DNA from 3 places in the Halalkalibacillus sediminis genome. Region 3 is predicted to be linked to each of the others. Evidence: riboswitches for the same ligand, from Rfam matches in the RefSeq annotation. Region 3 holds a riboswitch; each other region holds the start of a gene.
The links. Region 3 has a riboswitch for cyclic di-GMP ahead of CEY16_RS14820 (DUF2515 family protein). Riboswitches for the same ligand answer to the same signal wherever they lie in the genome.

Region 1: it holds a riboswitch for cyclic di-GMP, as region 3 does, so the genes downstream of both, CEY16_RS05335 (response regulator transcription factor) here and CEY16_RS14820 (DUF2515 family protein) in region 3, are expected to answer to the same signal.
Region 2: it holds a riboswitch for cyclic di-GMP, as region 3 does, so the genes downstream of both, CEY16_RS11075 (DUF192 domain-containing protein) here and CEY16_RS14820 (DUF2515 family protein) in region 3, are expected to answer to the same signal.

What each region holds. Positions count from the first base shown of each region.
Region 1 covers NZ_PJNH01000001.1:1,003,329-1,011,607, reverse strand. The annotation lists gene CEY16_RS15155 (hypothetical protein) at 1-85, opposite strand, end outside; gene CEY16_RS05355 (hypothetical protein) at 292-714, shown strand; gene CEY16_RS05350 (hypothetical protein) at 829-1,548, shown strand; gene CEY16_RS05345 (DUF1259 domain-containing protein) at 2,336-2,725, opposite strand; gene CEY16_RS05340 (hypothetical protein) at 3,129-3,332, opposite strand; gene CEY16_RS05335 (response regulator transcription factor) at 3,435-3,806, opposite strand; cyclic di-GMP riboswitch class I at 3,830-3,910, opposite strand; gene CEY16_RS05330 (class I SAM-dependent methyltransferase) at 4,265-4,849, shown strand; gene CEY16_RS05325 (C40 family peptidase) at 5,601-6,875, shown strand; gene CEY16_RS05320 (fructosamine kinase family protein) at 6,995-7,858, shown strand; gene CEY16_RS05315 (tetratricopeptide repeat protein) at 8,060-8,279, shown strand, end outside.
Region 2 covers NZ_PJNH01000003.1:268,230-276,508, forward strand. The annotation lists gene CEY16_RS11040 (TadA family conjugal transfer-associated ATPase) at 1-836, opposite strand, end outside; gene CEY16_RS11045 (CpaE/TadZ family protein) at 852-1,661, opposite strand; gene cpaB (Flp pilus assembly protein CpaB) at 1,698-2,405, opposite strand; gene CEY16_RS11055 (pilus assembly protein TadG-related protein) at 2,415-3,317, opposite strand; gene CEY16_RS11060 (TadE/TadG family type IV pilus assembly protein) at 3,333-3,722, opposite strand; gene CEY16_RS11065 (A24 family peptidase) at 3,723-4,238, opposite strand; gene CEY16_RS11070 (Flp family type IVb pilin) at 4,287-4,484, opposite strand; gene CEY16_RS11075 (DUF192 domain-containing protein) at 4,501-4,845, opposite strand; cyclic di-GMP riboswitch class I at 4,988-5,075, opposite strand; gene CEY16_RS11080 (hypothetical protein) at 5,485-6,834, shown strand; gene CEY16_RS11085 (4a-hydroxytetrahydrobiopterin dehydratase) at 6,986-7,282, opposite strand; gene CEY16_RS11090 (SRPBCC family protein) at 7,342-7,797, opposite strand; gene CEY16_RS11095 (DUF3784 domain-containing protein) at 7,811-8,279, opposite strand, start outside.
Region 3 covers NZ_PJNH01000006.1:5,583-13,861, reverse strand. The annotation lists gene groL (chaperonin GroEL) at 1-62, shown strand, start outside; gene CEY16_RS14840 (NAD(P)-dependent oxidoreductase) at 325-1,158, shown strand; gene CEY16_RS14835 (calcium/sodium antiporter) at 1,303-2,256, opposite strand; gene CEY16_RS14830 (DMT family transporter) at 2,364-3,242, opposite strand; gene CEY16_RS14825 (small acid-soluble spore protein P) at 3,658-3,810, shown strand; cyclic di-GMP riboswitch class I at 4,104-4,193, shown strand; gene CEY16_RS14820 (DUF2515 family protein) at 4,342-8,279, shown strand, end outside.

The sequences.
Region 1 (8,279 bases), on a different contig from region 3:
CATCAGTGAAACCACACCATTCTTTTAGCACCCATCCTATAGTGTATTTTTTGTAATCACTTTTTTCTTTCTTATCTTTTTCCATGATCATCCCTCCTCAAAGAAACTTTACCCCATAGATGATTACATGGGAAATTCGCTAAATGACTTAAGGGGGTGTTTTCTGTGGTTAAATACACTACTTTTTAGCCAATTTGAACAAAATTCACTCGAAAACTGGATATTATGAATAAATTTTGGAAGGGGTTTTTACTTCTATGTCGAATTGCAAAAGGGGAGGAGTGATTTGAGTTGGTAAATTTTAATGATAGCCTACCTAATAAGAACAGCGGAATACCTGAAAGCATCAGAAATATTTCTCGCTTACAAAATGAAAATATAAGAAAAATTCAAGAAGCAAGTAGAAGAAAAGCAGAATATGATCAAGAAGTATTAGATACTTTGAAAGGGATTGAAAAGAATACAGCTTCTTTACCAGCAATCTTTGAAGTTCTGATGGATAGCAGAGAAGACCATCAAGAGATGATGCGCTTGGTCCAAGATTTATTTGAGATAAGTCAGTCGGGGACTGTAGAAGAAGCCGATTCAAAATACCGAAAATTTATGCAACGGACAAGTCAAATCGTAAAAGATGCAGAGAACATGCAGAAACTATCTCAATGGGGAATGGTTGCTTGGGAAATGGTAAAGAAGAAGTTAAACGGTGAATGGTAAGTGATTAAACTGTTATCGCTATCTAACACTTCAACTATTTATGGTGCCCAGGGTATTTTGCAAACCTAATTCCTTAGTTGTATAATCATGGTAATACATATCTAGGGGGATTTGATGAAGAAGTTTATCCTATTCATGGGTTTAGCGATGTTGCTAGTAGGTTGTAGTGGTGATGATCAAGCAAGTGATACTAATAAAGAGAGCGCTGATGAAGCTGAAGAAGAACGGGTTAATCACGAAGAAAATGGAGATAACAGCAATCAAGAAGAATCTGAAACAGAAAATGAATCGGAAGAAGAAAATGAAATCAATCAAGACCGAAATGAAGAAAGGTACGGGGCTTTGCAGGAGATTGGAGAAACAGCTGAAGATCGTACTGGAAAACGTGAGCTAATAAACGTCAAAAAAATAGATGAAGTAATTGAACATGGCCCAATAGAGATTGATATAGTTAACGCTAAGGTATTGGAGTGGACCGATTTAGATCAACAGAGTTTAAATTATCTTCAACCAGTATTAGGGACGGACCAAAAAACTGTTCACTATCTTCAAATAATGTTTAATGTTAAAAATACTTCAGATAAGGACGTTTATTGGTATGGTATGGATACTATTGTGGCTGATGAACAACAAATAGATGCATACACGGAGGATATAATCGGAGACGTTTTGGGACCTGAGGTTTACGCAGGTACCGAAGATAATTATGTAGTTGGGTATATATTGAACGATGAGGTTGTAGATAGCTTGAGAGTGGTTTTTGATTCTGTTACAGATTTAAATTCTTATGAAACCATTGAGGAAAAAACTGAATTTAAAGTTGAATTCGATTAATCAAAACAATTCGAACGCAACATCAATATGAAGGGAGCTTATAAGGCTCCCTTCTTTTATTTTACTACACCCCCAATCCACCCCCACATGTTGAATTTGTTTTATTCGAATTGATGTACCTATTTTAAAAACACTGTTATATCAGCTATTTGACTGCACTTGAATTGAGTTGATTTACCTTTAACATGTTCCGTACACAAGTACACCCCTTGGAAGTTATCAATATTTGATGGTCTATTTTAAATTCAAGCGGTAATATTCTCTTTCCAACAAGTTGGGGCAGGAATGGGGCAGAATTTCAGCACAATTTGTCCTGAAGTGGTCTGAACAAAAATAAGTAGAGTTTGTCTAACCGCATATATAATAGGTAGAAACTCAACTTAGTCTGAACAAATCTGAAAGTTACACCAGCCTTCTAAGCTGTCGGTCGGGCGTTCGAATCGCTCCTGGGACGCTCTTAAAAAAATAACGTTTTAAAAATCCGTCATATCAACCGTTAAAGGCATCGTCCAATTAAACGGTTACTTGGCGGATTTTTTTTTGCTGTCGATTGTTGGACGTTAAGCCGCAGGACAACCGAATAGAAAGCTGTTGAACTTCAATTAAGCGAATTTTTAAGGAGGAAACGGTTATGGCCCCAAATTTCATACGAACAAGAAGAAAGAAGGTCACAATACAGGCTTCTATTTCAGAAGTTGTAGTACATATAAGACTGAGAAAATAAATACGAAATAAGGTACTGCTTATTAAAAAAAAGAAAGCTCTCAAAATGAGAGCTAAGACTATACTAAAATAAACCTGCTTCTACTGCAGCATCAAAACTATCTCTTGCAAAATCAAATGGATTATCAATTTTTTCCCAGTGTATATACATTAACCTTGGCTCATCAAATAGCCAATGGTTATGGAGAGCTGTAACCATTATGCCTCTCCACCGGAGAGCTGAAATAAAAGGATTAATTTCTTCTTGGAGAATTACTGTTTCACCCAAGTTAAGTGTTCGCCCACCTACTGAATTTTCAAATGATAATGCAAATGGTAAAGCTAATGGAGATCTTGTTCTTCTGTTCAAGATTGATGCTTCTATGTTTCTTAGTCTAGAAACAACACATACTCCATCTGAAACTTGAGGAGTACCACCAATAATTCTAGCTAATCTATCACAACTTGATGACATTATTTTTCACCTCCTTACACTATCAAGGTATGTAGGGAGAAATATGTTGTATAGGTGGTCATTCAACGTCAATAAAATAGAGAAAAAATAGTCATCATTTAAATAATGCACATCACGATATAATGCGATGTAGATTAGAAGTTAATCATTTGAATGTTGCCAAAACATCGAACTTTGAAGTCTAGTAGGTGGTTTATAAAATGGGGAGTGTAAAGATAAATTAATCGCCAGAGCTTCAGCTCTGGCGATTAATTTACATATTCAAATACTATCCAATCCTTTACTTTTTTAAGTTTTAACTCCGGCTTGAGCTTTGTTAACGTGAAACTGTCCAAATAGGTAAGCAAAGGATATTTTGTGTAAGTAGCTTCAAAATTATAAAATTAATAAACACACATGATAGCTACATTTGATGATGAGATGACATCTCGTGACCAGGGTTATAGCCTTGTTGCATCAAATATTGTTCGAGTCGCATTACAGCATTAAAATGTCTTTGGTAATAGCTCATGTGTTTCTGAGGTTCCACATATTCATACCTTTTTGTTAGTAATCCATACAAACTAGCTTCACTCAATAAATCTTTTGCTCTTTGATCTAAACGCATGAAATTCCTCCTGAGTTTTTAACGTCAGTTTAGGTTCCTAATTTCTTGATGTATGGGCGAATGACTAAAAAAGCAAAAAATAAAAGCCAGATTTTTACTGGCTTAGTCGATCAACACTTTATCTAATTTTCGAGTGAGGTCTTCAAAGTATGGTTTTTCTATAAAGTCTTTTGCTCCTAAATCCAAACATCGCTGGATGATATGAGGTTGGGCTAGAGAAGAACACATGATGACTTTAGCATCTGGAAATAGTCTTTTCATAAGTGACAACGTTTGAAATCCATCTAAATCATCCATAATGAGGTCCATAATTACTATATCCGGATGGTGCTTTTTATAGATAGGAAGAGCCTCTCTGCCATTTGAGGATTCAGCAATGACCTGATATCGATCCGTTTGTTCTAAGATTTGTTTCAACCACTGGCGAATAAACCATGAATCGTCAACCAACACAACAGTATAAATAGAAATCACCTTCCATCAAGAAAGGGACAAGTGATTGCAGCCCGGCTACCATAGAAGTCCTTAGGTCCGTGGCTTTGCGTCTCTTACTTTCGTAAGGTTTGCCCTTTAAGTTTTTAAAAAGCCAAGAGCAGGGCCCCTGGCAAGTACAGCTTTTACTAATTATATCATAGCGAGATTGCTCTGGTAGAACATTAGCAGTAGTTTAAATACTACAATTTAAATAATAATGAAGAAATCAAGAACAAATTGGTGTTATAAATTAATTACAACTATCAAGGTAAATGAATGTTTGAATATCATGATATAAAGAGAGAAGCCATTAATTGGAGGCACTCTTTTTTTCATTAAGATAACTTTGACTTAAAAGATTATGAACATTATTTTCCTTAAATATGCTGGAATAAAAATAAAAAGTCAGTTCAAGATAGAGAAGAGTGTATATTTTAAAATATTTAAGGAGATTGACCATGCAGCTGTCCCCTCACATTTATGACCTGGTCATTAGACCTAATTGGTTCAATGAAAGGTATATCCACCAGCAAATTAAAAAACACTGTGATTTTAAACAAAAGACTGTTTTAGACTTCGGGTCAGGAACGGGTGCGAACTGTATACTTGTTTCCCCTATAAATTATATAGGATTAGACACGGACCTAGATAGAATTGGTTATTCCAGAAAGAAGTATCCACAATATCAATTCAAACCATTACATGGGTATCAACTTCCGTTACCTAATAATTCAGTTGACATCATTATGATTGTGGCAGTATTGCATCATATACCAGTTGAGAAGATTGATCACTATATTACCGAGTTTCGTCGGGTGCTGAAAAATGAAAACAGTGAAGTGATCGTTTTAGAGCCTTGCTTACTTAATAAAAAATGTCTTAAAAATTGGGTAATGAAAAAACTCGACAAAGGGGAGTTCATTCAACATGAGGATTCCTACTTAGGTTATTTCAAAAGAGCAGGATTTAATGTGTTATCCATTAACAAATTTCCGAAAGGACTGTTTTACAATGAATTGCTCTTCAAAGCGCAATTAAAATAGTAGTTATATTTACAAAGTCATAGTATGAGAAGAGCTCTCCTTAATTGGAGAGCTCTTCTATGCATCTAAAACTTTCATTTATTGTTATGCTTGTCTATGGAGAAACAGACACTTTTATATGAAGTATTCTATCCGTGTTGTTTTGCAAACTGAATTCTCTAATTGTATAATAATGGTAACAGCGTCAAAGGAAGGACATAAAGAAATGTCAAACAAATAGAAGAGAGATTACACTTTAAACACAATAGAATTGTTGATATATCTTTTGATAGTCATAATTTTGTATTATGTACTTCAAATAAGGTTTCATGCAGTTGAAGTTTTCGTTTACCTATCACTAATACTAATCTGGGCTCTTAACGTACTCACCAGGAAAGAAAACCGTGAACGTTTGAGTAAGTAAAAGTATAAGTGGTTTATAAGAATGTGACTCAACTACACAAACCTGAATGCTAGACCTAAAAGGTCAGGCTTTCGAATCGCTCCTGGGACGCCATTAAATTTAAATTACCAACTCAAAAGCAAATGTGCTTTTGAGTTTTTTTGTTTTCTGACATGTAATTACATTATAAATGAACTATTTGGTAATTTGAGATCGAATTGTCGAAATTCGTCGCAAAAAACCTCCTCTTGAAATGTAATTGTAATATTATGATAACCTTTGTGAAACTTATTGATGGTAGACTTGCAATTAGGCTGAATTAAAAGTATTTTATAGATTATTAGATACATAGTGAAGGTAGGGATTGAATTGAAGCTTAAAAAAATGACGAGTGCAACCTTTTTATCAATTCTTATTGGAGGAGCACTGATTGGTACCTCTATTCACGCAGAAACTATTGATGACCTTGAAGATCGTAAGTCCAAAATTGCTGATGAACGCCAAGAGATCAAAAGCAATTTGTCCGAAGCAGAAAGTGAAATGGCAGATTTATTAATCGAGCTTGAAGAATTGAATCAAGAAATTGAACAACTAAGAGAAGCATCTGAAAAAAACCAAGAACAACTAGACGAGACAGAAGCTAAGATTGATATCACTCAAGAAGATATAGATGAGCTACAAGAAGAAATTGATATTATTGAAAAACGTATTGAACTTCGACTAGATATTTTAAAAGAACGTTTATCTTCCTACCAAAAGCAGGGTGGAAGCATTAATTATATGGAAGTTGTACTAGGTTCCAAAAATTTTGGTGAATTCATCAGCCGTACTGCTGCAGTGAATAAAATTATGGAATCTGATCGTCATTTGATGGAAAGCCATCAAGAAGATAAGCAAGAGGTTGAGGAAAAGCAATCAAAAGTGCAATCAAAACTTTCAGAGCTAGAGGAAATGAAAGTAGAGTTAGAGGGTATGATTACCTTGATTGCAGATCAAAAAGAACAAGCTGAATCGAAAAAAGAAGAAATGAAAGATAAACAAACTGATCTTATTGCTCTCCAAGAAGAACTAAAAATGAAAGATAGTGACTTAGCATCACTTGAAAGCAACATCCGAGGAGAAATTGCGGCTAAAGAGCGAGAACAAAGAGCTCAAGCTCGAGCGGTTGCTAGCGAAACTAACAATAGTTCTAATGGGAATATTGTAACTGTGAGCTCAAAAACTAGTGAAGACAAATCGTCAAGTATTGGTAACAGTCAGTCAGGTAAAAAGACTAGCGGAAGTTATTCTTCAGCAATCCAAGCTGGTTATCAAGTAATGGGTACTCCTTATGTTTGGGGCGGTAAGACTCCAAGTGGTTTTGACTGTTCTGGTTTCCTATCATGGGCATTCGCTCAAGCTGGAAAGTCTATTCCGTCAAGTACTGCAGCATTACAAAGTGTTGGCACAAAAGTATCTTATAGCAACGCTCAACCTGGCGACTTAGTATTTTTCAATACTTACAAGACTAATGGACACATTGGAATCTACCTTGGTGGAGGTAAATTCTTAGGTGCACAGAACAGTACTGGCGTAGCAGTAGCTGATATGACTAGCGGCTACTGGGCTGAGAAATTCGCGGGACACGTTCGCCGCGTTAACTAATTTAGACGTTTACAATAAAAGGCTGATACCTATTAAAAAGGTGTCAGTCTTTTTGTTTTTAAAATTAATGATTGAATTTGCTACAATAGGGTTAACCATTAAAGTTAGGCGGTGGCAATATGCTCGATGAAATAATCGATGAAGCTTTAAAGCAGGCAGGTGAGTCAAGTACAGCTCGCAATATCCAATCAGTCAGTGGCGGGTCAATCAATGAAAGCTACTATGTCGAGATGGACCAAAATCAATACTTTGTAAAATATCATGCCACAGCTCCAGCTCATTTTTTTGAAGCGGAGGCTAAAGGTCTTGAAAATATCCGGTCAACTGATTCGATCGATACACCAGAAGTGCTAGCATATCAGGATAAACCAGGTCAGTCCTTTCTGGTCATGGAATGGATGTCGGGTGAGTCGACCCAAGAGACTCAGTCGTTATTGGGAGAGAGAATCGCAAAGATGCATCTTTCTCATGCTGAATATCATGGGTTGGATCAACAGACATTCATAGGGGACTTACCACAGCCTAATCAACTATGTAGAGAATGGGTCGATTATTATCGTACCTTTCGCTTGGAGCGCCAACTTGAATTAGGTCGAGAACGCCATCGAATTGCAGATAAACGGGAAGAGAAATTAATTCATTTAATCGACAACCTTGAAAAATACATTCCACATGACATTGCACCAAGTTATTTGCACGGGGACCTGTGGAGTGGAAACTGGTTGCCAGGGCCTAAAGGTACCCCATATGTCATTGATCCATCTTTTTTATACGGCGACCGACACTTTGACCTTGCATTTACCGAAATGTTTGGAGGGTTCACTCAAGATTTTTATAATGCATATAACGAGATATATCCGATATCTTCTGATTACGAGGTATTGAAGCCAATTTATCAACTGTATTACTCATTGGTCCATTTGAACATGTTTGGTGAATCTTATGGAGGTTTAGTGGACAGGATATTGAAAAGGTATGCTTAAAAATTTCTCCTATTTTCGCAACACCGTGCAGTTAGGCTAAAGCGAACAACACCCTGTTGCCCTCGAGCTTATAAATTTTCTTTTGCAACAGGTACATATACGAAAATATGTTGTGTTATAGTAGTGAATAAGGCATGTTTCAAAAAAGTGAAAAGGGGTAACGTTTAACAAGGTAACTTAATTCAGAATAGGATGATTGAAATGAATTTCGAAAATGGGGATCTGATCATGTTCCCTGGATGGAGGAAGGAGTTAGAGGATAAGAGTCTCGAAGCTGTAAAACTCCAAAATTATGAAGAAGCATTATTACATATCAAAAAGTTAGAAACATACGATGCCGCATCAAACGATATCCTGACAGCAAAAGTGATTTGCCTGATTGAATTATCACGCTATGATCAGGCTATTAGTTTATGCCGTA
Region 2 (8,279 bases), on a different contig from region 3:
GGAATGAAACCAGAAAGAACGTTCAAGGTCGTCGTTTTACCAGAACCGGTTCCTCCACTGACGAAGACATTCAATCGCGCTTTTACACAAGCATCTAGAAAAGTCGCCATCTCTTGAGTCAGCGTCCCGAAACTTACTAAATCGTCGATTGTAAAAGGATCCACTGCAAACTTTCGGATGGTGATTGTAGGTCCATTTAAGGCAAGGGGAGGTATAATAGCATTTACACGCGAGCCATCAGGGAGTCTCGCATCGACCATCGGGCTACTTTCGTCGATTCTACGTCCAATCGGCGCGACGATTTTCTCGATGACATGCATGACATGTTCATCATCACGAAACGTAATGTCAGTATGAACAATCTTTCCCGAACGCTCACAATATACTTGGTTCGGTCCATTAACCATGACTTCCGTTACTTCTGGGTCGTTTAAAAGGGGATTAATCGGTCCGAATCCAGTCAAGTCGTTGACAAGTTCATCTATCACTTTTTTACGATCGACCGTTCTGAATTGTTCGTTATCCCGGATCATTTCAACAGCGAATTCTTCCACTTTATGTACCAAGTCTTCAGGATCCTGGTCACCTTTAATCTCTTTTAATATTTCTTTATGGATCATATTCTTTAAGGCTATATGTTTTTCATCACGTACTGGCTGGGCATTCGTCTTCAACTTTGGCACTTTTTTCTCTACAGGATTAGTCGGAGGATCCACCTTTTGCGTAGCTTCTGAACGTTTTTCTTCGGTGGTTTTCTGATCATTTTTCAGTTGGCTGTCTTCTTTTTTTACCGAAGTATCACCCTGTTTATTCTGAAGTCGTTCAAGTAAACTCATCGCTGTATCCTCCCCTTATTTTTTTGAAAACATTTTACCAATGATCGATGGCTTGTTACCTAATCTGGAGCCACCTTGGTTAGAAATGATTCCTTCTGCCATTTTAAATATACTCTTTGATATATCCGATTTCGTACGGCTTGTGACAAGCGGAATACCTAAGTTCATTGACTGCGCAGCCATCTTGAAATTGTTAGGAATGTAATCCGCTTCAGAAATTCTAAGCATGCTAGGGACTTCATCAGGCTTGATCAAACTTTCCATATTATATCGATTCACAACTAAGTTAAGCTTATCTTGCAGTTCCAATTGATGAATGGTTTCGATTAATAGTTTAGTATTTTTTAGTGATGATACTTCAAGTGTCGTTACCGCTATGACCCGATCAGCTGCTTCGATGAAATCAATCGTAGAATCCTTGATTCCATGACCTGCATCAACGACGATATAATCGAAATTCTTGGTCAGTGCCTGGAGTGACTTCTGGATTACTTCAGTAGTTATGAGTTCTGCGAATTCTGGACGATCAGGGGCTGAAAGAACGTGGACGCCTGATTCGTGACGAGTCATATAATTCGTTACGTTATGTTCGTCTATGCGATCAATTTCTTCCGATAGATCCTTTATAGTAAAAGAAGGCTGGATATCTAGCGCCAGTCCGATATCACCAAATTGAAACTCGCCATCGATCAATGCTACCTCAACATTTTTCTTTTTTAGTGCTAATGCCAGGTTAGTTGCAATGATTGTTTTACCGACACCACCTTTGGCACTCGATACAGCGATGATTTCCCCTCGTTTGTTTTCGTTCTCTTGGTCTGCCATCATTAGTTCCTCCTACTACTTACCAACTTGCTACGTTTATGAGTCATCTTCTTCGTCATTTTGGTTGATTCTTGAGTGTACGGTGAAGTGAATCGTACCGCGTTCACTAGAATTAACCAGCCCTACAGCTTCTTCAGGGGTCAGTTCTAGAGTAATCGAACTATACTCTGCAAACTCTTCTCCAGCTGAATTTGAAACCATTTCACGTCCAACCGCTAACACTCGTACATTTTCCAATAATAATTCAGTTATTATCTCAGAATCAGCCTCTTCGTCTTCTTCACTTTCCTCTTCCTCTGAATATGTAAAGATAATATCTACCCGATCTTCTGGATCTATTAAATTGGATACTGAGCGTACCATGTCTGTTCCGATTGAAACCCCTCGCTGACCCTCTTGGACTTTTCTGGAAATAAGTTCCTGTTCGTCCTTATCAGACTTCAACCGGTGTTGAAGGACAATTTCGTCAGACTCTAATGTTGTAGTGGTGAATTTGCCAACTGCGTCTTCAGTAGTTCGAATAGCTGATGGATGTGCTTGCTCCTCAGGAACCGACTCCAACATGACATCCTCTGAAGTGATCGTTTGGTTTTCCTGTATGGCTGAAGTCGTTACGACTACATCGACCATAGGAATTTCCTCTTCATCCGTTTCTGTTGCTTCGTTCTGTGTAGAATAGAAAAAAATAGCGGTCGTAATGAGTGCCATTAGGATCGCTACAAGAAATAATAATTTTGATTGCATATCTGTCACCTACTCCGTCAGTCTTACTGTAAATGCTCCACGTTCTACCGCTTCGTCTAATTCAAAACCTGTTCCCGTACGTTCTATGAAAGTTCCACGGATCGTATCATCATCGTGACTCATGGCTTCTGAAATATAAAAATAAGCAAACCCCGTAATTTCAACTTGTTGCATTTGATTCTGATCATGATTGTAAGGTTTATAAACAGGTATAAGAAGAATGCGTCTACAATCCCGTTCGTACATGTTTTCACAACTGTTTACCAACTCTTCCACAGAACTTCTCGTTTTACCTGCGATATTACCCGTCTGTGTATCAAGTACATCTCCCACAGTAAGTTCATAATCTGATCCCCATAGCAACGTCTGCTCATAAGTTTGAGCCCCTGGACCATCCAAAGCGAGGACCCCGAAGTTTCCTGTATCTGAATCGCCAGCATCGACTTTCAATGAGTATTCTTCTCCGTAATTAAGTTGAACGGATTCATCGATTCCCAAGGGTGCAGCTCCAATCGCTCTTCCCATCTTTCCTAAACTGGCAGTGGCTCGCGCCTCCACATCAATCGAATCGATACCGAATAATTTCATGAATACTGTGTTAACTGGTTTCTGTAGCTCCAATGTCACTTTTTCGTCCAAATTAATGATAATACCTGAGAACGAATCTAACTCTTCATGGTGACCCAGGGTTTCATCGACTATTTGCCTTACAGTCAGTTCATCGTCAGCTGTCAGTTCTTGCGCCCCCGACAACACACTTGCATTGGCGGTTTTTTGCAAATGTGTCTTTGTCATGTACAGCATGCCACCATCCACTACTAAGCCTGTCATCGCCAAGAGAGCTGTAAAAGAAAATGTGACGATCACCGCTGCGTGCCCTCTTTCATTTTTAAAGAAAGACTTGAAATTCATCACTTATACTCTCCTTCACTCTACTCGAATCGTTGAATCAGCAGTGAGCTGGACCGCACCGTCGAATATTTGTTTAGCAAAAGGGGTGAATGGTTCTACTGGGTAAGTCAAGGTGACCGTTACATACTCTCCTGACTTTCGGCTTGCATCATCTGGAGAAACCGACACTTCAAGCTTATCCGAATCACCCGTTTGAAAATTGTTGTGAGCAAATTCCACAATTTCACTGTCCTGATAACCGAAACCACCTAGACGAACGGTTTCTTGAGCAGTGAAGTGCAAACCAGTATAGGAATACATCATCCGTCCAACATCGAATACTCCTACTAAAATAATCATTAATAAAGGTATGATCAACGAAAACTCAACAATCGATTGTCCCTTCTGGTCACGGCGAAGCCTCATCTAAATCACCACTCCGCCAAAGAAAAACGAAACAACCGCTCCGCCAACGATCGCTACACCGTAGGGGAACGTTTTCTGAAACGATTGTTTCTCTGGAAGATCAAGATTCATTCCATATCTCATGTTGAATAGAGCACGAAAGAAAGATTTCATACGGTTGAAAAACCCACCTCTGAACAGCAAGATCGCTAAACCGATCACCGCTCCGATCAATGCCATATAAACCGCCGTAGCAAAAACAAAAGCCGGTCCTTTAATCGCACCGATCACCGCTAATAACTTCACATCTCCAGCACCCATTCCACCCATCAGATATGGAATCAATAGAATTCCGAAACCTAAAAGCAAACCTAGAAAAGCATTCATCAATCCTTCTAGACCAAAACTGATTGGATTAAGGAGGAGAGCCAAAACTAAAGCTGGTAGTAATACGTTATTGTAGATTTTTCGATTTTTCACGTCTGTCACGACACAGATAAGTAACACAATAAATAAGAGCAAATTAATCAACGTCATGGTTCTCCTCCTTTCCAAATCTATTTATTAATTAGGGGGTAAAAATTATTATCCTGTTGTAGAATCTGTTCCAGTTGGTGTTTCATCGAATTTAGCAATCACATCATTAAACGCATCAATAATTGCATCTCCAAACGTAATCAATACTGCTACAACTCCAACTGCTAAAACTCCTAAAATCAACGCGTACTCAGCCATACCTTGTCCATCTTCTTCTCTTAAAAAGTTCTCAAAAAATTGTTTCATAACTTTAATCTCTCCCTTAAAATATAATGTTTAGTTGGTGACCGATCGCCGTGTCCGTATCCACGATAGTTCCAGCAGTTACTTCGATCACTGATTCAGCATCTTTTCGTCGCTTCCCGATTTTATTCGGCAATAGCCCAATGTCTAAGGCAACCACTTCTTGTGATTTGTTAATGTAAATGACGTCAATGGGATACCGCATGAAATAGGAATGCACCGACTGGCAGGGTTTAATGTGTAAACCGTTCCCTGATGGTAATTCTTTTGTATACATGAGCCCTTTCAACCTCTTGAAAAAGGTGTAGGCTTGTTGGACATTGTCACCAACAACTTGATTGTTACTCAGGTTAACGATTTTCACGTAAGAATTTCACCTCCTGGATATAAAAATAACCCCGCCATTACCGATAGGCGGGGTTATTGTCTATGAAAAGTCCACGAAATACACTTCCACTGGCTCTTAGATGGGAGGTTTTCGCTTTGTTTGCATAGATCCCTGTTCCTTCGGTAACTGGCTGGCATTGTGCGTGATGCACAGAAGCCCCTGTAGCTTTGCGTCACTGGTTTTCACCAGTTTTGCCATTATCGAGATGCAGCAACTATTCAGTTTGCTTGACTAAATCTTATTGCTAGAATAAACCATTACTACCATACTAGGAATCGGTCAAACTTACCAATTATTTATATCTTTAGATATACAAACATCCATATATCTACAAGTCCTAGTTTAATAGTAGGATTAAATTGATTAACAGGTAAACTTTTCTTCTGATTAATTGAAAAAAATGGAAACTATATAGTTTTATAAGATTACTTTTTTAATATTCGAAAAAAAATCATATTTTTTGAGGTTTTTTTTGAAAATAGTTCAATTGAATGTGATTTTTGCAAAAATCACAGCTTAAGGACATTCAATTGAACTATAACAATGGATATTCTAAACCATTGGAGTTGAATCATTCGTTTGATAGGATGGTAGTGGATATAAGGAGGGGATCAGATGAAAAGGTTACAGTTTCATACTTACACTGGGTTTGTACTCATTTATATCCTCCTTCTTTTTATAGATTCTGAGATATTGTTATTTACCCAAGGCGTCGTCGGGATGCTTGCCCTGCTAATTTCGTTTAAAGGGGCTACTAGAACATACCAAATGATTGGAATCATTTTTACGATCATCTCATTCCTTCTGTTTTTTATATTCGAATTGGAGTATGCAGAGCTGGTTTACTATTTCACTTCGATGGGTCTATTGTTGTCACTTTTATACTTGATTCCTTTCATCAATCACTTCATGATTGTCGGAAAGTACGACCAATCCATGTATGATGTACTTAAATCTAATACACCAAACTTAGGAAAGTTTTACGTCAAATCCTACTTAACGAGTTATGTCCTGACGATCTTCATCTTTCTATCGACAATACCTTTAGTTTATCGATTTATTCAAGCCAAAACAGCTATCTTCAATGACAAAATCACCCATCAATTCGCTACTAGAGGTATTTTAAGACCTTTTGCTGCAGCGAATGTTTGGAGTCCTATCGAAGTATATATCGCTTTAGTAGTTGCAATTACAGGAGCATCCTATTTACATCTGTTACCGATTCTATTTGTCTTTTCTCTTATAATGGTCCTATCTGAATTAGCATTGGGATACTTTAAATATCGAAAGCATGAACTCACTTCTGAAAGTTCGAGTACAAGTCAGGCCTCAGAAAACATGAGAAAGCTGTCACATTTAGGAGCTTTTCTGATCTTCTTCATTGGTACCGCTTCTGCAGTTCATTTCATAATTGGGCTCGAATTTTTTGAAGCGATTGTTCTAATCATTGTCCCTTACACGATCTTTTGGTCGATTATGATCAATAAGCTTCGTACATTCATCCGTTACAACCAGGAAGTGTGGGGAGATCACATTTGGACGATGCAGAATTTCGTCATGTTATTGGTTCCAGTTGGGGTTTTTAACGAAATCGTGGAGGTTACCGGGATCTTTGAAGGTGTCTTCGATTCAATTGCTTGGATGGAGGAATCTCCATTAATCCTGTTGATCGTCTTGATGTTCAGCTCAATGATTCTAGCGTTTTTCGGTTTTCACCCTTTGGTGACATTGAGTCTTCAAGGAATTTTCGTCACCCCTTTTCTAGATACGATCAATCCGCTTAGTGTTTCGGTGGTGATGATTATTTCGGTCGTAGCAAATGATATGACTGGAACATTCAATGTGCCAATTACGATGCTTAACCAATACTTTAAACGTAATCCGTATCAGCTGACAGCTTGGAATATCGGATTCGCATTACTATTCGGAGCAGTAGGAGTCTTCATCGGATATTTAATTCTATAGATAAAATGACTTCAAATGATCACTTGTTATCATGAAGGCTCTGTTATCGTTCATTTTTATTATTTAAAGATAGTTGAACTCACCCTTGGTTCGCTTTCTGACGACCTGGATGAAAAAACACCGTCTAGCTGTGCCAGACGGTGTTTCACTATTATTTTTCTTTTTGCTCATACAACTCATCAAAGTGATGGGCCATTTCAAAGTCTAAATCGGTAAGTCCTCTTTTTTCCCAAGAAGATATTTTAAGTGTAACCACTTTATAATCGATTGCAATGTTTGGGTGATGCTGCTGACCTTCTGAATACGCTGCTACCCCACTCACGAATTCGATTCCGTGCAAATAATTTTCGAATTTATATCTTCTTCGAATCCATTTTTCATCTACTAGCTTCCACTCGGGCAGTTTATCCAATTCCTGTTCGATCTGTTCATCTGATAGTCGTTCCATGATTTAACCTCCTCAGAATTTTACCTATTCATACATTTCCCATGTGAGCTTTATCGTAATCACTCGTCAGTTTTTTGATCGGAGCGATTTTCGACAAATTTTTTCATTTGATTCAAGTGCTCGCTGTCTTCTTTTTTAATGATATAAGTGATAAGTGGCTTCATCAGTCGATTTCGGATTCCTTTAGTATTAATTTTTCCTTCAAATTCAACCCTTGTACCTTCTTTAACTTCTTTAAAAATATAGACGTATTCTAATAGAAGATTATTTTGTTCACTTTGAACGACAAAACGGCGATTTTTTTCATATTCAGTTACCTTCAAAACCGAACTAGCTTCAAATTTTTTGATTTGACGGGTCTCTTTTATTTCAGTTCCAACTCCTATTGGACCGTCCGTAAGAATTTCTACACCGGTCACATGATCCATCGCTTCTTCTGCGTGCTTAAAATTAGACACTACTTCAAACACCTCTTCTACAGGTGCCTTGACTACTACTTCCCTAGTAAAGCCCATCATTAGTCTCCTTTCAATTTCCATTTAATTCATCGAACCAACCTTCTGTGATTTCCTTGCTTTTATGATTGACAATCAAATACTCCTCTTGGCTTTCTACGTATAAATAAGGAGAGCTTTCAGTCCTTACAAACAATTTACCTCCGCCATAAGGCTTTTCCAACAAAAAATTACCCTTTAAAACACCCGAAAAGGCGAATCCATTTGTTCGTGCTATAACCTCTGGTAACTCATCTAGTAACTGAACTTCTTCAACCTCTTCTAATTCCCATTCTACTCCATAAACCCCTGACACTTCGAATGATTCATCATCTATTGTAACTACGGGATCTTTCAAACCGACATACGTCAAAACAGCTACCCCTATGAAAACAACCCCAGTAATACTACCTGTTAGCCAATAAGCTTTTTTTCGCTTTCTAGGAACCTCATATTTCTGTATGTAGATCGTCCAGCTCATGATTACTATTAGAAAAAGGGCT
Region 3 (8,279 bases):
ACAACGGCGGTGGCGGCATGCCAGACATGGGTGGCATGGGCGGAATGGGCGGCATGATGTAAGCTGTCCCCGAACCTTTTGAATAAAAAATTAGTAAAATGCTAACATTTTGCTAACATAAATTTTTTGAAGCTTCTCATTAATTCATCAAATTTTTGAGAAGCTTCTTTTTTGTGTCTTCAGTAATTGTAGTTTAGCTTGAATGTTTCTAATATTGAGGTTAAAATGCCTTCTATTTGATGTGAATTATGAAAGCGGTTACGATATTAACAAATCTGAGATAAAAGCTTATTAGAAAAAACATTATTGAAGGAGGCAAGATCATTGAGTAAGAAAATTGGTTTCGTAGGATTAGGAGCAGTGGGTTTTCCGATGGCGGTTAATTTAAAGAAAGCTGGTTTTGAAGTCATCGGTTATGATGCTTTTAAAGGCGTTTACGATAAAGCTAAAGCAGCAGGAATAACGATGGTAGAGACTTTAAAAGAGGTGGCCGAGCAAGCTGATGAAGCGATTATTTCGATGGTGCGTGACTTCGATCAGAATGTTGAGGTCATTTTTGGAGAGGACGGTCTTTTGACTGGTGAATCGAAAGGTAAAACTGTTATTTGTATGAGTACACTTGACCCAGATACGATGAAACAATTAAACCAAAAAGTAGAAGACGAAAGTGACTTGAATTTAATTGATGCTGGTGTGAGTGGAGGCGTTTCCGGTGCTGAAGCAGGCACTTTATCCATTATGGTCTCTGGCCCTGAAAATATCGTAACGTCATTTCAGCCTTATTTTGAAGCGATGGGTTCCAACATATTTTACTACGGGAACGAAACAGGCAATAGCCAGATTGCCAAGTTAATAAACAATCTTATTCTAGGAATTAATGTGAATGCCGTTGCGGAAGGTCTTAAATTAGCGAAACATTTCAACTTACCTGAAGACGAGTTATTGAACTTGTTACAAGTCAGTACAGGTGATAGCTGGGTAGTTAGAAATTGGAGTGATGTGAGTGAGTGGACTGCAGATGCTACTTTGAATATCTTGCTGAATGATTTAACAGCTGCTAACAACCAAGGACTTAAAAATCATCTCCCATTACCATTTAGTGCCTTAGCCACCACGCAATTACTTGATTCTATGGGAGAAGAAAAACCAGAATCCTAATATGGAACTTAAGTGATTACCACAATTTACATTAGTCATTAGGTTGGCCCAAATTAAAAAACATGTAGAGAACCACTGATTAATTTCAGTGGTTTTTAATGTTTTAGAAAAAAATAATACTCAATTATAAAAATGTAAAAGATTCTAGTTTCTCAATATAATATAAACTAGATAAATGATATACATGCTCACAAGGACAATGCCCTCTTTTTTACCAATTGTATAATGTGTCCTTGAAAATAAGAACAATAACAAGCTCAATGCAATCATGATCATCACATCGATAAATATCTTTCCATTCACAGATAAAGGCGATATTACAGCTGAAGCCCCAAGTACAAATAGAATGTTGAAAATATTGCTTCCCACCACATTCCCTAGTGCAATTCCACTTTCTTTCTTCAATGCAGCGGATATGGATGTGACCAACTCAGGAAGTGATGTACCAATCGCAATGATGGTTAGCCCTACTAGTGTATTACTCATGCCAAGATCATAGGCAATTGTTGTCCCGTTGTTTACCACCAGGTCTCCACCAAAAATAATAGCTACTAAACCTGCTAGCGTTAACAGACTGTTTTTTCCCCAAGTGATGTCTGAAGGAATTGGTTCATGTATCGTTTCTTTTCGACTTTTCATACCGACTTCAATCACATAGTACATAAAAATGGATAAAAACAATAAAAAGATGATGCCGTCCCCGCGTGTCAGCAAGTTTTCACTCAACCCTTGGAATGCCATATCACTTATCAGTACGAGTAAAGCTCCACTAGCCAGCAATGTAAATGGTATTTCTTTTTTGGTTGTTTCTTTCTCAACTATTAATGGATATAGAAACGCTGCAATACCCACTACTAGAGTGATATTAAAGATATTACTTCCAACTACATTCCCCAGTGAAACTTCAGAATTTCCCTGTAATGCTGCAATGATACTAACGGTTGCCTCAGGAGAGCTTGTTCCCAAAGCTACAATCGTTAACCCTATCAAAATTGGCGGGACACGGAGTAGCCTAGCAATGTTGGAGGATCCATCGACGAAAAGATCAGCCCCTTTAATTAAAAGACCGAAGCCGACTATTAATAGTAAGTAAGCCATAGTTGCTCTTCAAACTCCTTTTTAATATTAATTAATTTACATATACCCTGTTTTTTTGCATTTGAAAAGTAGGAGGGAAAGCAACTGGAAGGCTATTTGGTCAAAACTTATTTAGAACGAACAGGCTTCCTCACACTAAGCACAACTACCGTCATCAGGATAAGCGCCATTCCAAGAAGTTGAATGAGGGTCAAATGATCTCCAATAAGCAGAAAGCCAAACAAAGCAGCTGTTACCGGCTCGATCATGGCGACCATTGAAGCGGTGGTTGGGGCGATATACCGTATGCCAACCACGTACAACATAAACGAAATTCCAGCCCCAAGGATCCCCAATAAAAAAAACCAGCCTACGTCGTTTGATACTGCGACACTAGCAACTTCATCAATGTCCGCAATAATAAAAAGGACGAGACAAAATGAAAAGAATGCGATGGTTAAGATGGTTTGTGGCCTTCCGATCGAAGAGGCGTTTTTAAAACCGAATATAAATAACGCATAAGACAGACCAGCAGCAAGCCCGAAAATCACTCCTAGAAAACCGACTGATAATGATCCAGTATTGTAGGCCCCTGTAAGCATGATAATCCCCATAAGTACAACGAAGATGCATCCCCATTTAAACCAAGTCGAGCGTTCGATTCCTGATACAAAAGAGATGACAAGGACGAACACTGGTGCTGTGCACATCAAAGTTACAGCAACCGCCACGCTTGAGGCTTGAATAGCAAGGAAATAAAAAGTGAAATTCCCAGCGACACCAACACCAGCTAATAAGGCCCATACATATAAACGAGTAGAGGTGGTCCAGTTTTGTTTGAATCGTAAAAGAAACCATATGAAAAAACATACAAAGCCAACAACCCCTCGATAAAGGGAAATGACAATGGGATCCCAGCCCTTGTTCATTAAAATGTCCGCAATTCCTCCACTAACGCCCCAACAAATAGCTGCAAGAATAACCAAGCTTACACCTACTGATCTCAACCTATGCATGCCTCCTAAAAATAGGTGATGGTGCAGATCAAGCCCCTCTACTAGTAACTGAAACGGGCTTAATAATGGAAGCTCAAGACCAAAATCATCTTTTTTACATTCCTAATCAAACATATGTTTTTTTAGAAGGCATTAATGTTAATTCTTTTGTCTTTTCGAATATTAAACGAAATCCTCAGATTGAATATGGTTTGTCTATAAATTATTTATTTTGTAAGAAGCCTTACCTCAACTCTTTAATAAGTAAACAGAGAATTCAAAAACCCCATCTTTATGAGCCAAAGTAAGTTGATAAGATATACAATACATGGATTAGGTAAGTGCGGTTAAGATTTAGCTTTTCAAAGTATGAATTTCTTTCTCTTGTCAAAAGATATCTGTAAATCAGCGAAGGAGGAGATAGAAAATGAGCGGACGACCTAAAGGGCCAAAACAACAGGAAGAACCAAATTTACCAAAGAGTCCAAAACAGCCATACGGCAAACCGCTGCAAGGCTCGCACAAAGTAAAACAGCGAAATCATTCTCAGCAAAAACAGAAATCGGATCATGATATGTAGAGTTTTGAGAAAAAAAAGAGACTGATCCAAATTAAAAGCCTTAGACTGTATTATACAAACCCCGTACCACTTTAATGGTAATACGGGGTTTGTATTTAAGGCAGTTAATACGGAAAGGGTGGTCATATGATCCAAAATATAACTTGGGCTCTTGTAGACCTTTCCCCACGATAATTGAAGAATTATGCATAAAAATGTCAAAATGTAGGTTGACTTTAGTCACAAAGTTATATAACATTTGGGTGTAATTCGTTTTATAGGAATTATTTTCTAGGTTTTTATAACCACAATTTTATATGTATGGGCAAACTCGTTGAAAGGCGGGGACGCAAAGCCTCAGGTCTAAAGCAAGACAAAGGTGCTACGACGGCTGGGTTGCAAAAAAAGTAAGATAAGTGTGCATTCCAAACCGCAAGTTTAATTTGGTATGCACATTTTTTGTGCGGTCAACTAAGGCTTTCCCCTTTCAACGTCACAGCCCCCACCACGAAGTTACAACTTGTCAGTAATTTATATAGGGGGAAAGCTTTTATGCTGAAAAAAGCTTATAGAAAGACGAGAAGAGTATTAATTAGCTTGATTGTTATTTTGCTTGTGTTTACTAGCACACCAATTTATCCGCAAAATGCTACTAACAATCTTAATGCTGAAAAAGGGGAGCTGAATCCGGCTGATTTGATGAATCCTGGAGGAATTATGGATTTCATGCCGGAAATCGGACAAGATCCAGCACCTTTACCACAACCAACACAGAATATTGGACCTACACTACCACCTGCGATGCAAGGGGATATGACTCCAACCGTCGCTCCTAATCACCGAGAAAGTAACCCTACCTCAGAAGATATCCCAACCCAGAAATTCGAAAACCCTGTCAACTTAGCAACAGGAAAACTAGACTTACAAGCTACTGATCTAGAACTTTCAGGAATCGGAGCAGACTATATTTTCGAACGTTCATACATGAAAGATTTAGATGAAGAAACTGCTTTGGGCTTAGGATGGATGCCTAATATTGAATCTGAATTAAGACTTTACGCTGAATTTCACATAGCTGAAACACGCCCTGACGGAAGTGTGCATTCATATAACTTTGTTATGGATGGTGAAGAAGCGGCGGTCACAAGCTATGATGATGACCCGTTAATCAACTATAAACTTCACAAAGGTTATTATGAAGAATTAGAAGACGGAACTAAGCTCACACGTATTAGTAAAGATGATGATCAATATGTTGTGACAAAGAAAGACGGATCAAAGGTTACATATAATGGCTACTACGCTCCATGGCGCGATCCGAACAGTCCAAATTATGAGCCGCCAGAAGACCATGAGTACGATTTCGATCCTAGAAAAGGTAAAATGATTCGTCAGGAAGATCGCTATGGAAATGCATTTGAGTATGACTATACGAAAACTGGTAAGCTAAAACAAATTACTGATACAACAGGACGTACTATCACATTTAATTGGAATGGAAAATTAATAGATTCGATCGAGGACCCATTCGGTAGAACCGTTCAATTCAAATATGATAATCAAAATCGTTTAGAAAAAATTACTCGTGCTGACGGATCCACTTTAGCATACACTTATGATTCGAATAACCACGTCACTTCTATTACAAAAGACGGTGAAACTACTAACTTTAGTTACAATTCAAACGAGCAAATTACAAGTGTTGAAATGTATGGAGATGTCTACTATCGCATGTCTTACACTAACAACACGACGACAGTTACCGACATTGATAATAATAAATGGACCTATGAGCACAATGATGGTCAAATCACACGTACAGAAAATCCGTTAGGGGAAGTTACTACAAATACCTATGATGACGACAATAATGTAAAAAGTATTACATCACCTCAGGGAACGATTTCTTACGCTTACGATGACCACGGCAACCGTACGAAGAAAGTTAATTTAGCTGGCGGTGTGACGGAAACCAAATACCATGATCAATGGGAGCAGCCAACTAAAATTATTGATCCTTTAAAAGGTGTTACGAAATTTGAGTACGATGAACAAGGGAATTTAGAAAAACGTATTGACCCAGAAGGCGTATACGTTGAGTTCGAGTACGATGAACGTGGTCAAATGACTCATATGACAGATGTTAAAGGCAATACAACGGAAATGGTCTATAACGACCAGGGATTTGTGGAAGAAGTCATAGACCCTCACGGCAAAAAAACGTTGTACGAACACGATGATTTAGGTCGAATTACAAAAGAAACACTGCCAAATGGCTCGACAACTAATTATTCATATGACGCAAGAGGCAATGTCTTAACTGAAGATAAAGGAAATGGCGTTGTTACTTCGTACACGTACGATTACCAAGGTCGCATTAAAACAATCAAAGACCCAATTAACCGTACCACTACCTATGATTATGACGGTAAAGGTCAAGTTGAAAAAATCACTGACGCTGCAGGCGTGACCCGTTACACATACAATAAACTTGGTCATATTAAAACGATCGAAAACCCACAAGGGGAAATCACAACTTTTACAAGGGATGTCTTGGGTCGCCCGACTCATATTGATCGTTCAACTGAGACAGCGGACTATCTTTATGAAGAATTTGGCGTCGATAAAGTTACAATCAAAACTGGAACAACTCAAAAAGTTTTCGATTATGACTATGATGATCGAGGCAATATTGTTAAAATCTCAGACCAATATGACCGTACACTATCGTTTGATTATGATATAGAAGGCAATCGTACGAAAGTGATTGATCCAATGGGCCGCGAAAACTCGTGGACCTACGATAAAGTCGGTAACCAAACGACTTGGACTGACGCCAATGGTAATGTAACCGAATATATCTATAACAATAATGGTGAACTTAAGCAGACCAAACATCCAAACGGATCATCAACATACTACCAATTTGATAAAAATCAGCGACTCGTACAGAAAACACTACCTGATGAAGCTGTAGAAAATTATACGTACGATGATGCCGGTTTGTTAAAATCTCAAACAAATGGAGAAGGAGAAACAACTTCTTTTACTTATGATGGACAGGGGCGTTTGACTCATGTCAAAGACGCTGCAGGCGGTGTCACGCAATATTCGTATGACGATGCAGGTCGAGTTAAAGTCATTACAAACCCTCTAGAACAAACAACTTCATACACCTATGGCAGCCAAAACCGTGTCACCAAACAAATCGATACAGCTGGAAGAGCGGTACATTTTGAATATGACGAACATGGACGGTTAACGCAGTACACCGATCAAGGAGAACGTACACATAAATGGACCTTCGACGAATCAACGAATAAGGTCATATACGTACGCCCAGATGGTGAAAAAACCACTTATGAATATGATGAAGACAATCGCTTGAAGAATATGTCTAATCCTAAAGGCGACGAAACAATCTACGAGTATGATGACCGAGGACGTTTAGTTAAAACGATTAATCCACTAGGTCAAACAACAGAACGTAAATATAACAACTTAGACCAAGTCATTAAAGAAATCGGGGTTAATGGTAAAGCAACTGAATATACCTATGACGAATTAGGCCGTGTAAATACTGTAACGAACCCACTGGGCTTAGCGACCGAATATAAATACAACAAATATAGCCAACTCAAAGCAACCATCAACCATCGTGGGGCAGAAACAAAATTCACATATGACGTCATGGGTAGAGAACAGACCGTTACTGACGCTAAAGGAAACACGACAACCACGGAGTATGACTTTGCTGGTCGTGTAAGTAAACAAGTAGATGCGTTAGATCAGGTAACCGCTTTCCAATACCACCCGTCTGGTCAAGTGGATTATATGAAAGATTCTAACGGTGGCGAGTGGACATGGGAATATGATGCTTTAGGACGTCAAATTAAACAAACAGATGCAGAAGGACGTACCACAAAATATAGCCATGATGCGGCAGGACGTCTTGTAACTGAAACAGATCCTTTAGGCAATACGTATGAGTGGAAATATAACAACTTCGATCAAGTTAAAAAAGAAATCGATCCTAAAGGTAATATAACTGAATACGATTACACTGTTCTTGGACAAGTCAAAACCATCCAAGATCCATTAGGTAATCAAACAAGCTATCAATATGACGTACTTGGTCGACCTACTAAGATAACAGATCCCAAGGATGCTACGACTAAGTACCAATATGATGCTCTCGGTCGCGTCAAGGAAATGACAGATGCCTTAGGGCAAAAAGAATCTTATCAATATGACGCATTAGGTAATGTGACTAAATATGTCGATGTTCTCGGCAATAAGCAAACATCTACTTATGATGCCTTAGGTCGAGCTCTAACTAAATCTGATTTTAAAGGAAACAAAACAACATTTGAATATGATGATGCTAAAGGCATAAGAACTATCACAGACCCTAAAGGCAATCAAGAAGTCATTGAATACGATTTACTAGAACAAGTAAAACAAGTGACAGATAAATTAGGAAACACAAC